Regions from separate parts of the Streptomyces vietnamensis genome, predicted to be linked through region 2. Evidence: predicted binding sites of a transcription regulator. Region 2 holds the regulator's gene; the other holds the start of a gene.
The links. Region 2 encodes HrcA, which represses chaperone genes, less so after heat shock. Its sites were predicted from a motif close to TTNGCACTCNGNNNNNCNGAGTGCNAA; they were not measured.
Positions count from the first base shown of each region.

Region 1: a site for HrcA is predicted at 1,717-1,743, ahead of groL (chaperonin GroEL). Genes of this name have one in related genera too.

Region 1 covers NZ_CP010407.1:4,670,307-4,675,815, reverse strand. Annotated here, with positions in the region: gene groL (chaperonin GroEL) at 1-1,550, opposite strand, end outside; gene SVTN_RS20990 (cold-shock protein) at 2,017-2,220, opposite strand; gene SVTN_RS20985 (MoaD/ThiS family protein) at 2,630-2,908, opposite strand; gene thrC (threonine synthase) at 2,923-4,233, opposite strand; SAM riboswitch class I at 4,227-4,371, opposite strand; gene SVTN_RS20975 (glucosyl-3-phosphoglycerate synthase) at 4,493-5,434, shown strand.
Region 2 covers NZ_CP010407.1:2,824,638-2,830,146, reverse strand. Annotated here, with positions in the region: gene hemW (radical SAM family heme chaperone HemW) at 1-884, shown strand, start outside; gene SVTN_RS12640 (DUF3097 domain-containing protein) at 1,337-2,143, opposite strand; gene SVTN_RS12635 (MBL fold metallo-hydrolase) at 2,264-2,992, opposite strand; gene hrcA (heat-inducible transcriptional repressor HrcA) at 3,141-4,160, shown strand; gene dnaJ (molecular chaperone DnaJ) at 4,161-5,300, shown strand; gene SVTN_RS12620 (nitronate monooxygenase) at 5,483-5,509, shown strand, end outside.

The sequences.
Region 1 (5,509 bases), 1.8 Mb from region 2:
TCGGTGGTGAGGAACAGCGCGGCGATCGACGCGGCGTTCTGCAGCGCGGAGCGCGTGACCTTCGCCGGGTCGATGATGCCCTCGGCGATGAGGTCGACGTACTCGTTGGTCGCGGCGTTCAGGCCGTGGCCGACGGGCAGGTTGCGGACCTTCTCCGCCACGACGCCGCCCTCGAGGCCGGCGTTGACGGCGATCTGCTTCAGCGGGGCCTCGAGGGCCAGCTTGACGATGTTGGCACCGGTGGCCTCGTCGCCCGTCAGGTCGCCCTCGAGCTTCTCGAAGACGTTGGAGGCCTGGAGCAGGGCCACGCCACCGCCGGCGACGATGCCCTCCTCGACGGCCGCCTTCGCGTTGCGAACGGCGTCCTCGATGCGGTGCTTGCGCTCCTTGAGCTCGACCTCGGTCGCGGCACCGGCCTTGATGACCGCAACACCGCCGGCGAGCTTCGCCAGGCGCTCCTGCAGCTTCTCGCGGTCGTAGTCCGAGTCGGAGTTCTCGATCTCGGCGCGGATCTGGTTCACGCGACCGGCGACCTGCTCGCTGTCACCGGCACCGTCGACGATGGTGGTCTCGTCCTTGGTGATGACGACCTTGCGGGCGCGGCCGAGCAGGTCCAGGCCCGCGTTCTCGAGCTTGAGGCCGACCTCCTCGGAGATGACCGTGCCGCCCGTGAGGATGGCGATGTCGTTCAGCATGGCCTTGCGGCGGTCGCCGAAGCCCGGGGCCTTGACGGCGACGGACTTGAAGGTGCCGCGGATCTTGTTGACGACCAGGGTCGACAGGGCCTCGCCCTCGACGTCCTCGGCGATGATCAGCAGCGGCTTGCCCGACTGCATGACCTTCTCCAGGAGCGGAAGGAGGTCCTTCACGGAGGAGATCTTGGAGTTGACGATCAGGAGGTACGGGTCGTCGAGCGACGCCTCCATGCGCTCCATGTCGGTGGCGAAGTACGCCGAGATGTAGCCCTTGTCGAAGCGCATGCCCTCGGTGAGCTCGAGCTCCAGACCGAAGGTCTGCGACTCCTCGACGGTGATGACGCCTTCCTTGCCGACCTTGTCCATCGCCTCGGCGATGAGCTCGCCGATCTGGGTGTCGGCGGCGGAGATGGAGGCCGTGGAAGCGATCTGCTCCTTGGTCTCGACATCCTTCGCCTGCTCGAGGAGGGCGCCGGAGACGGCCTCGACGGCCTTCTCGATGCCGCGCTTGAGGGCCATCGGGTTGGCACCGGCGGCGACGTTGCGGAGACCCTCGCGGACGAGCGCCTGGGCGAGGACGGTGGCGGTGGTCGTACCGTCGCCGGCGACGTCGTCCGTCTTCTTGGCGACTTCCTTGACCAGCTCGGCGCCGATCTTCTCGTACGGGTCCTCGAGCTCGATCTCCTTGGCGATGGAGACACCATCGTTGGTGATCGTGGGGGCGCCCCACTTCTTCTCGAGGACGACGTTGCGACCCTTGGGGCCGAGGGTGACCTTGACGGCGTCAGCGAGCTGGTTCATGCCGCGCTCGAGACCGCGCCGGGCCTCCTCGTCGAACGCGATGATCTTGGCCATGTGAAGTGGTCCTCCCGGACATGGGGTGGATAACGCTCCAGGACCGCGCCGACGCCCGCGACGGACGGCCTCCGCGACTCCGTGTGGTTCCTTGCCCCACCCGGCCGGCGGCCTCGTCTGCCCGATCCTCGTAGCACTCTCACCTTCCGAGTGCTAACGCCAATGATTAGCACTCGCCCTAGGAGAGTGCAAGCGACTCTCGCGTTTCGGGAGGTGACCAGGGGGTGGCCGGGGCGGAACGCACGAGGGGGCCGGGAACGCGCGAAGGGCCCGGGAGCACACCAGGGACCCGAGAACGCGCAAGGAGCCCGGGAACGCACGAGGGGTCCGGGAACGCACGAGGGGTCCGGGAACGCACGAGGGGTCCGGGAACGCACGAGGGGTCCGGGAACGCACGAGGGGTCCGCATCCCCTCAGGGATGCGGACCCCTCGACGGCGTTGCGTCGGTGGCCGATCGCGCCGCGCTCAGACGGCGAGCTTGACCATGTCCGCCTGCGGACCCTTCTGGCCCTGCGAGATCTCGAACTCGACCCGCTGGCCCTCTTCGAGGCTGCGGTAGCCATCCATCTGGATCGCGCTGTAGTGGACGAAAACATCCGCACCACCGTCTACCGCGATGAAGCCGTAGCCCTTCTCCGCGTTGAACCACTTGACGGTGCCCTGAGCCATGCCTAACTCCCCTATTACTGGCCCTTGCGCGGGACCGCACCTCGCGGACCCGGGTCAGACCCTGCGCCGGAACGCGTCGACCGCCGCTGAATGTATCTGCCCAACTGCCCTCTGCAACAGGTCATTCGACCGAGAATTCTGGGCGCGCCGGAAAGGGGAATTGGGGATAATCCCCTGGATCACGGGGCAAGTCGGGCCCGGCAAAGCACGCAGAACGTACACAACGTGCAGGCACTTTGGCTGCTTCTTGTCGTGCGGAGACGCATTCTCATATGCGTTCGGCATGCGCAGCGGAGGGGACTTCCCCAACTCTACCGCGCTCAACCATGCAGAATTGCCCCTTCCGCTTATCGCGCGGAAGGGGCAATTCGTACTGACCGGTAGGCCTCGGCGAAGGCTCAGCCGAGGATCAGCAGCCTCCGGCGACGGCCGGGATGATCGAGACGCCCGCGCCGGCCGGGGTGGCCGTCTCCAGGCCCTGCTCGAAGCGCACGTCGTCGTCGTTGACGTAGACGTTGACGAAGCGGCGCAGCTTTCCCTGGTCGTCCAGGACGCGGGCGGCGATGCCGGTGTGGTTCTTCTCCAGGTCCGCGATGACCTCGGCGAGGGTCGCGCCCTCGGCCTGGACCTCGGACTGCCCGCCCGTGTAGGTGCGGAGGATGGTGGGGATGCGGACGTTCACGGCCATGTCTTCGTTACCTTTCAGAGCGCCAGGCCGGCGTCGCGGAACGCGTCCAGGCTCGGGCGGATGGTGGCGGTCGCCTGAGAGGTTTCGGCCACCGCGTCCAGGGTCTTGAGTCCGTCGCCGGTGTTGAGGACGACGGTGGTGAGGCTCGGGTCGATGAGACCGGCCTCGACGAGCTTCTTGGTGACGCCGACGGTCACGCCGCCCGCGGTCTCGGCGAAGACGCCCTCGGTCTGCGCGAGCAGCTTGATGGCGTCGACGACCTGCTCGTCGTCGACGTCCTCCACGGCGCCGCCGGTCCGGCGGGCGATGTCGAGGACGTACGGGCCGTCGGCCGGGTTGCCGATGGCGAGGGACTTGGCGATGGTGTTCGGCTTCTGGGGCCGTACGACGTCGTGCCCGGCCTTGAAGGCCGCCGACACCGGGGAGCAGCCCTCGGCCTGGGCGCCGAAGATCTTGTACGGCTTGTCCTCGACGAGGCCGAGCTTGATGAGCTCCTGCAGACCCTTGTCGATCTTCGTCAGCTGCGAGCCCGAGGCGATCGGGATGACGAGCTGGTCGGGGATGACCCAGCCGAGCTGCTCGCAGATCTCGTACGCGAGCGTCTTGGAGCCCTCGCCGTAGTACGGGCGGAGGTTGACGTTCACGAAGCCCCAGCCCTCGCCGAGCGGGTCGCCGATGAGCTCCGAGCAGAAGCGGTTGACGTCGTCGTAGTTGCCCTCGATGGCGACGAGGTCACCGCCGTAGACACCGGCCATGACGACCTTGCCCTGCTCCAGGTCGTGCGGGATGAACACGCAGGAGCGGAAGCCGGCGCGGGCGGCGGCGGCGCCGACGGCGCCGGCCAGGTTGCCGGTGGAGGAGCAGGAGAGGGTGGTGAAGCCGAAGGCGCGGGCGGCTTCGAGCGCCTGGGCGACGACCCGGTCCTTGAAGGAGTGGGTCGGGTTGCCGGAGTCGTCCTTGACGAAGAGCTTGCCGGGCTCGACGCCGATCGCGGCGGCGAGGTTGTCGGCCTGGATGAGCTTGGTCCAGCCGGGGTTCAGGTTGGGCTTCTCGGCGACGTCGGCGGGGACGGGCAGGAGGGGGGCGTAGCGCCAGATGTTGGCGGGGCCGGCCTCGATCTGCTTGCGCAGCGCCTCGGGGTCACCGGTGGGAAGGTCGTACGCGACTTCGAGCGGTCCGAAACAGAGTTCGCAGGCGAAGATCGGGCCGAGCGGGAAGACCTCACCGCATTCGCGACAGGAAAGCCCGGAAGCGGGACCGAGGTCGACGGTGCTGGTGGGTACGGCGGTCTGTGCAGCCATGGAGGCGAGGCCCTTTCTCCTCATCTTTCCCATGACGAATTTTTCGCCATGAGACGGATTTGGCACCTTCCCTAGCCGGGGACCTCGCTGGAGGACGAGTAACCGACTGGAGGGTTGCCGGGGCTTCAACGGGCCGTTTCCCTCTGCCCCTCTGGATGAGCGGTATTCGATTGTGAGACGCGGGCGGCACCCCGACATGCATCGGGCATCCGCGTTGTTCAAGACTGTAACCGAAGGCTTCGAAGGTGGAGACCGACGTCCGATCCGCGAGATGGAGATCACGTTGCTGGAGGAAGTGGAGCGCTGGCTGGCCCGGCGGTCCTGGTCCGTGTCCGACCGCCCGCTGGACCGGGTGCTCGCCGCCAAGCGGGGGACGAAGGTCAGCGTCGTGCTGCCCGCGCTGAACGAGGAGGCGACGGTCGGGGACATCGTCTCCGTGATCCGCCGCGAGCTGATGACCGAGTCCGTCCCCCTCGTCGACGAGCTGGTGGTGATCGACTCGGGCTCCACGGACCGTACGGCGGAGGTGGCGGCGGCGGCCGGCGCGCGGGTGGTCGCGCGGGACGCGATACTCCCCCGGATACCGGCGGTCCCCGGCAAGGGCGAGGTGCTCTGGCGGTCACTGATGGTGACGAGCGGGGACGTGGTCTGCTTCGTGGACGCGGACCTGCGGGACTTCTCGGCGGATTTCGTGACGGGGATCGTGGGCCCGCTGCTCACGGACCCGGACGTGGACTTCGTGAAGGCGATGTACGACCGCCCGTTCGGAGACACCCCTGGTCAGGGCGGCCGGGTCACGGAACTGGTGGCCCGCCCGCTCCTGAACCTCCACTGGCCGCAGCTGGCCGGCTTCGTGCAGCCGCTGGGCGGCGAGTACGCGGCGAGGCGCTCGCTCCTCGAACGGCTCCCGTTCCCCGTCGGTTACGGAGTGGAGCTGGGGCTGCTCGTGGACGCCCTGCACACGGTGGGCCTGGACGCGCTCGCACAGGTGGACGTGGGGGTGCGCAAGCACCGGCACCAGGACGGGCAGGCGCTCGGCCGGATGGCGGCGGCGATCTACCGGACGGCGCAGCTGCGGCTGTCCCGGGGGCATCTCGTACGGCCGAGGCTGACGCAGTTCGAGCGGGGCGAACAGGGCTTCGAGCCGCGGACGTACGCGGTGGACACGGAGGAGCGGCCGCCGATGGCCGAGATCGCGGAGTACGCGCGCCGCCGGGTGGCGTGAGGCCGCACGGTGAGGTGACGGGCGGGTGCGCGCGGTGAGGTGACGGGCGGGTGCGCGGCGAGGTGACGGGCGAGC
Region 2 (5,509 bases):
GGGACGAGTTCGGGCTCGCGGACGACGCCGAGGTGACGACGGAGGCCAATCCGGAGTCCGTGAACCCGGCGTACCTGAGTGAGCTGCGGGAAGGCGGCTTCAACCGGATCTCCTTCGGGATGCAGAGCGCCCGGCAGCACGTGCTGAAGGTCCTCGACCGGACCCACACGCCCGGGCGGCCCGAGGCGTGCGTCGGTGAGGCGCGGGCCGCCGGGTTCGAGCACGTCAACCTCGACCTGATCTACGGCACCCCCGGCGAGACCGACGACGACTGGCGTGCCTCGCTGGATGCGGCGATCGGGGCCGGGCCGGATCATGTCAGCGCGTACGCCCTGATCGTCGAGGAGGGCACGCAGCTCGCCCGGCGCATCCGGCGCGGTGAAGTGCCCATGACCGACGACGACGTGCACGCCGACCGGTACCTGATCGCCGACGCGGCCTTCGAGGAGGCGGGCTTCTCCTGGTACGAGGTGTCCAACTGGGCCACCTCCGAGGCCGGGCGCTGCCTCCACAACGAGCTGTACTGGCGCGGCGCCGACTGGTGGGGCGCGGGGCCCGGTGCCCACTCGCACGTGGGCGGCGTCCGGTGGTGGAACGTGAAGCACCCCGGGGCGTACGCCGCTGCGCTGGCGGGTGGCCGGTCGCCCGGTGCCGGGCGGGAGATCCTCGCGGACGAGGACCGGCGGGTGGAGCGGATCCTGCTCGAGCTGCGGCTTCGGGAGGGGTGCCCGCTGGACCTCCTCAGGCCGGAGGGCCTGGCCGCCTCCCGCAAGGCCCTCGCGGAGGGGCTCCTTGAGGCGGGGCCGTACGGGGAGGGGCGGGCGGTTCTTACGCTGCGGGGGCGGCTGCTTGCCGACGCGGTGGTCCGGGACCTGGTGGACTAGCCCGCCGCCCCGTCGCGGACCCGCACCCGCCGCCGTGTGGGCCCGCGCCCGTGCTGGGCGGTGCCCTTCGCCGCCCTCCGTGTGGGCCCGTGCCCGGCTGGGCCTTCGCCCCGCGCCCGCGTGGTGCCCGCGCCCGGCTGGGCGTCGCCCACCCGCCGTGTGGGCAATCGTCCCGCTGGGGCGGGACGGGTGGGCACACGGGACGGCGCCCCCAGCCGGGCCTAGGCTCCCGCGCCTGGACCCGCACCCCAGCGGCGCCGCACGACGTGGTGCGGGTCCAGGCGCGGAAGCCTCGGGCGCCGGCAGGGCGCGGGTCCGTTGTGCCCACCCGTTCCGCCCCAGCGGAACGACTGCCCACAACGGGGGCGGCACGAGGCGCCCACAACGGGGGCGGCGAAGGCGCTGCCCAGCCGGGTGCGGGTCCGCACGGTGGTGGGCGTTGGTCTGGCGGTCTACGGGGCCGTTACGAAGTCGATCAGTTCCTCCACTCGGCCGAGCAGCTCCGGCTCCAGGTCCTTGTAGGACGTCACGCGCTTGAGGATCGCCTGCCAGACCGCGCCCGTGTTGTCCGAGGGCCAGCCCAGGGCCCGGCAGACGCCCGTCTTCCAGTCCTGGCCCCGGGGGACCGCCGGCCAGGCCGGGATGCCCAGGGCGGACGGCTTCACCGCCTCCCAGACGTCGATGTACGGGTGGCCCACGACCAGCACGTCCGGGCCCGTGACCTGGGCGGCGATCCTCGACTCCTTCGAGCCCGGGACCAGGTGGTCCACCAGGACGCCCAGCCGGGCGTCCGGTCCCGGGCCGAACTCCGCGACGATCGACGGCAGGTCGTCGACGCCCTCCAGGTACTCCACGACCACGCCCTCGATCCGCAGGTCGTCGCCCCAGACCCGTTCCACGAGTTCCGCGTCGTGGCGGCCCTCGACGTAGATCCGGCCCGCCCGTGCCACGCGCGCGCGTGCGCCGGGTACGGCGATCGAGCCCGAGGCCGTACGGGTCGGGCGCACCGGACCGCCCGCCACCGGCCGGACCAGGGTCACGACCTCGCCCTCCAGGAGGAAGCCGCGCGGCTCCAGCGGGAAGACCCGGTGCTTGCCGAACCGGTCCTCCAGCGTCACCGTGCCCGCCTCGCAGCGGATCACCGCCCCGCAGAAGCCCGTGGTGACCTCCTCGACGACCAGGTCGGGGTCCGCCGGGACCTCCGGCACGGGCGCCGACTTCTTCCAGGGCGGTGTCAGATCGGGGTTGTAACTGCGCATGGGCTCGATTCTGTCCAGGACGCGGTGGCGGGGAATCTGCTGGGGGTCCGGGGGTCATCCCCCGGGAGATGCAGTCAAGGCGGCGTCAGATCCGGGTTGTAGCTGCGCATTCGGGTGACGTTAGGGCACGTCGAAGCGCCGTGCCAGTTCATCGCGCTGTGCCCTCACGAACGTGGCGTCCACCACCGCCCCGTGCCCCGGTACGTACGCCGCCTCCTCGCCGCCCAGGGCGAGCAGGCGGTCCAGGGCGTCCGGCCAGCGGGACGGGATCGCGTCCGGGCCCGCCTGCGGTTCGCCCGACTCCTCCACCAGGTCCCCGCAGAAGACGACCTCGCGCCCGCCCGGGACGCAGAGCGCCAGGTCGTGGCCCGTGTGGCCGGGGCCCACGTTCGCCAGGAGCACCTGGCGGTCGCCCAGGTCGAGCGTCCACTCGCCCGAGACCACGTGCCGGGGGGCCACCAGGACGTCCACCGCCTCCGCCGCCGTCTGCGGATCGATCCCTTGCCGTACCGCGTCCTCGCGCAGCGCCTCCCGTTCCCGGGCCAGGGAGAGGAGCTCGTCCGAGCCCACCGCGCCGAAGACCTCCGCGCCTGCGAACACCGCCGTGCCGAAGACGTGGTCGAAGTGGGGGTGGCTCAGTGCGATGTGTGTCACCTTTCGGCCGCCCGTGAGTGCCGTGATCTGTGCCCGCAGCTCCGCGCCCTCCGCGAGCGAGGACCCCGTGTCGTACAGCAATACCGCCCGCGTACCCACGACAAGGCCCACCGTGGCGTCCCAGCCGGGCAGTCGGCGCCTGCCGACTCCGTCCGCGAGGCGCTCCCATCCGTACGCTTCCCAATCCACGTCCATGGGGCGACGCTAACCGGTGCGGGCGCCGCCTCCTTGCCAGGAGCGATGCCCGCCGCCGTACACTGGCCGGGGGATCGCTGGCACTCGGACAGGGCGAGTGCCAAAAGCGGAGCAACCGGAACGACGACGACAGCTGGAGGTGCGCACGATGCTCAGCGAACGCAGACTCGAGGTCCTGCGCGCCATCGTCCAGGACTACGTCGGGACGGAGGAGCCCGTCGGCTCCAAGGCGCTCACCGAGCGCCACAAGCTCGGCGTGTCGCCCGCCACCGTGCGCAACGACATGGCCGTCCTCGAGGAGGAGGGGTACATCGCCCAGCCTCACACCAGTGCGGGGCGCATCCCCACCGACAAGGGCTACCGGCTCTTCGTCGACCGGCTCGCCGGCGTCAAGCCGCTGTCGACGCCCGAGCGGCGGGCCATCCACAACTTCCTCGACGGAGCCGTCGACCTCGACGACGTCGTCGGGCGCACCGTGCGGCTGCTCGCTCAGCTGACCCGCCAGGTCGCCGTCGTCCAGTACCCCTCGCTGACCCGCTCGACCGTCCGGCACGTGGAGCTGCTCTCGCTGGCCCCCGCCCGCCTGATGCTCGTCCTCATCACCGACACCGGCCGGGTCGAGCAGCGCGTCGTCGACTGCCCCGCGCCCTTCGGCGAGACCTCGCTCGCCGACCTGCGGGCCCGGCTCAACAGCCGGGTCGTCGGCCGCCGGTTCGCCGACGTGCCGCAGCTGGTGCAGGACCTCCCCGAGTCCTTCGAGGAGGCCGAGGACCGCGCCACGGTCTCGACCGTGCTCGCGACCCTCCTCGAAACGCTCGTCGAGGAGCACGAGGAGCGGCTGATGATCGGCGGCACCGCCAATCTCGCCCGCTTCGGACACGACTTCCCCCTGATGATCAGGCCCGTCCTTGAGGCTCTGGAGGAGCAGGTCGTGCTCCTCAAGCTGCTCGGCGAGGCCAAGGAATCGGGCATGACCGTACGCATCGGGCACGAGAACGCCCACGAGGGGCTGAGCTCCACGTCCGTCGTCTCGGTCGGCTACGGTTCGGGCGGCGAGGCAGTCGCCAAACTCGGCGTGGTCGGACCGACCCGCATGGACTACCCCGGAACGATGGGAGCGGTACGCGCAGTGGCACGTTACGTCGGACAGATCCTGGCGGAGTCGTAAGTGGCCACGGACTACTACGCCGTACTCGGCGTGCGCCGCGACGCGTCCCAGGACGAGATCAAGAAGGCGTTCCGGAGGCTCGCGCGCGAGCTGCACCCGGACGTCAATCCCGATCCGAAGACGCAGGAACGCTTCAAGGAGATCAACGCCGCCTACGAGGTCCTCTCGGACCCGCAGAAGAAGCAGGTCTACGACCTCGGCGGCGACCCGCTCTCGGCCTCCGGCGGCGGTGGCGCGGGCGGTGGCTTCGGAGCGGGCGGCTTCGGCAACTTCTCCGACATCATGGACGCCTTCTTCGGCACGGCCTCGCAGCGCGGCCCGCGCTCGCGGACCCGCCGCGGCCAGGACGCCATGATCCGCCTGGAGATCGACCTCAACGAGGCGGCCTTCGGTACGACCAAGGACATCCAGGTCGACACGGCGGTCGTCTGCACCACCTGTTCGGGCGAGGGCGCCGCGCCCGGCACCTCCGCGCAGACCTGTGACATGTGCCGCGGCCGCGGCGAGGTCTCCCAGGTCACCCGGTCCTTCCTCGGCCAGGTCATGACCTCCCGGCCCTGCCCGCAGTGCCAGGGCTTCGGTACGGTCGTGCCGACGCCGTGCCCCGAGTGCGCCGGCGACGGCCGCGTGCGGTCCCGCCGTACGCTCACGGTCAAGATCCCGGCCGGTGTCGACAACGGCACCCGCATCCAGCTCGCGGGCGAGGGCGAGGTCGGCCCCGGCGGCGGCCCCGCCGGCGACCTGTACGTCGAGATCCACGAGACCCCGCACGAGGTCTTCCAGCGGCGCGGGGACGACCTGCACTGCACGGTCACCATCCCGATGACGGCGGGAGCGCTCGGCACGAAGGTGCCGCTGCAGACCCTCGACGGCGTCGAGGAGATCGACATCCGCCCGGGCACGCAGTCCGGCCAGTCGATCCCGCTGCACGGGCGCGGCGTGACGCACCTGCGGGGCAACGGCCGGGGCGACCTGATCGTGCACGTCGAGGTGACGACCCCGAACAAGCTCGACGCCGAGCAGGAGCGTCTGCTGCGCGAACTGGCCAAGCTGCGGGGAGAGGAACGGCCCACCGGCCAGTTCCAGCCTGGGCAGCAGGGGCTGTTCTCGCGGCTCAAGGACGCGTTCAACGGGCGGTAGGCGCTCGGCTGGGGGTCCGGGGGGCGTCCCCCCGGGTCAGCACAGTCAGCCGGGGCAGCAGGGCTTGTTCTCGCGCCTGAAGGACGCCTTCGACGGGCGCTGATCCGTACGCAGCGGAAAGGGGCGGCACTCCCGTGCCGCCCCTTTCCCGCGTCCCGGACCGCGCATGACACGATGCCCATATGTCCACCACCGCACTGAACGATCTC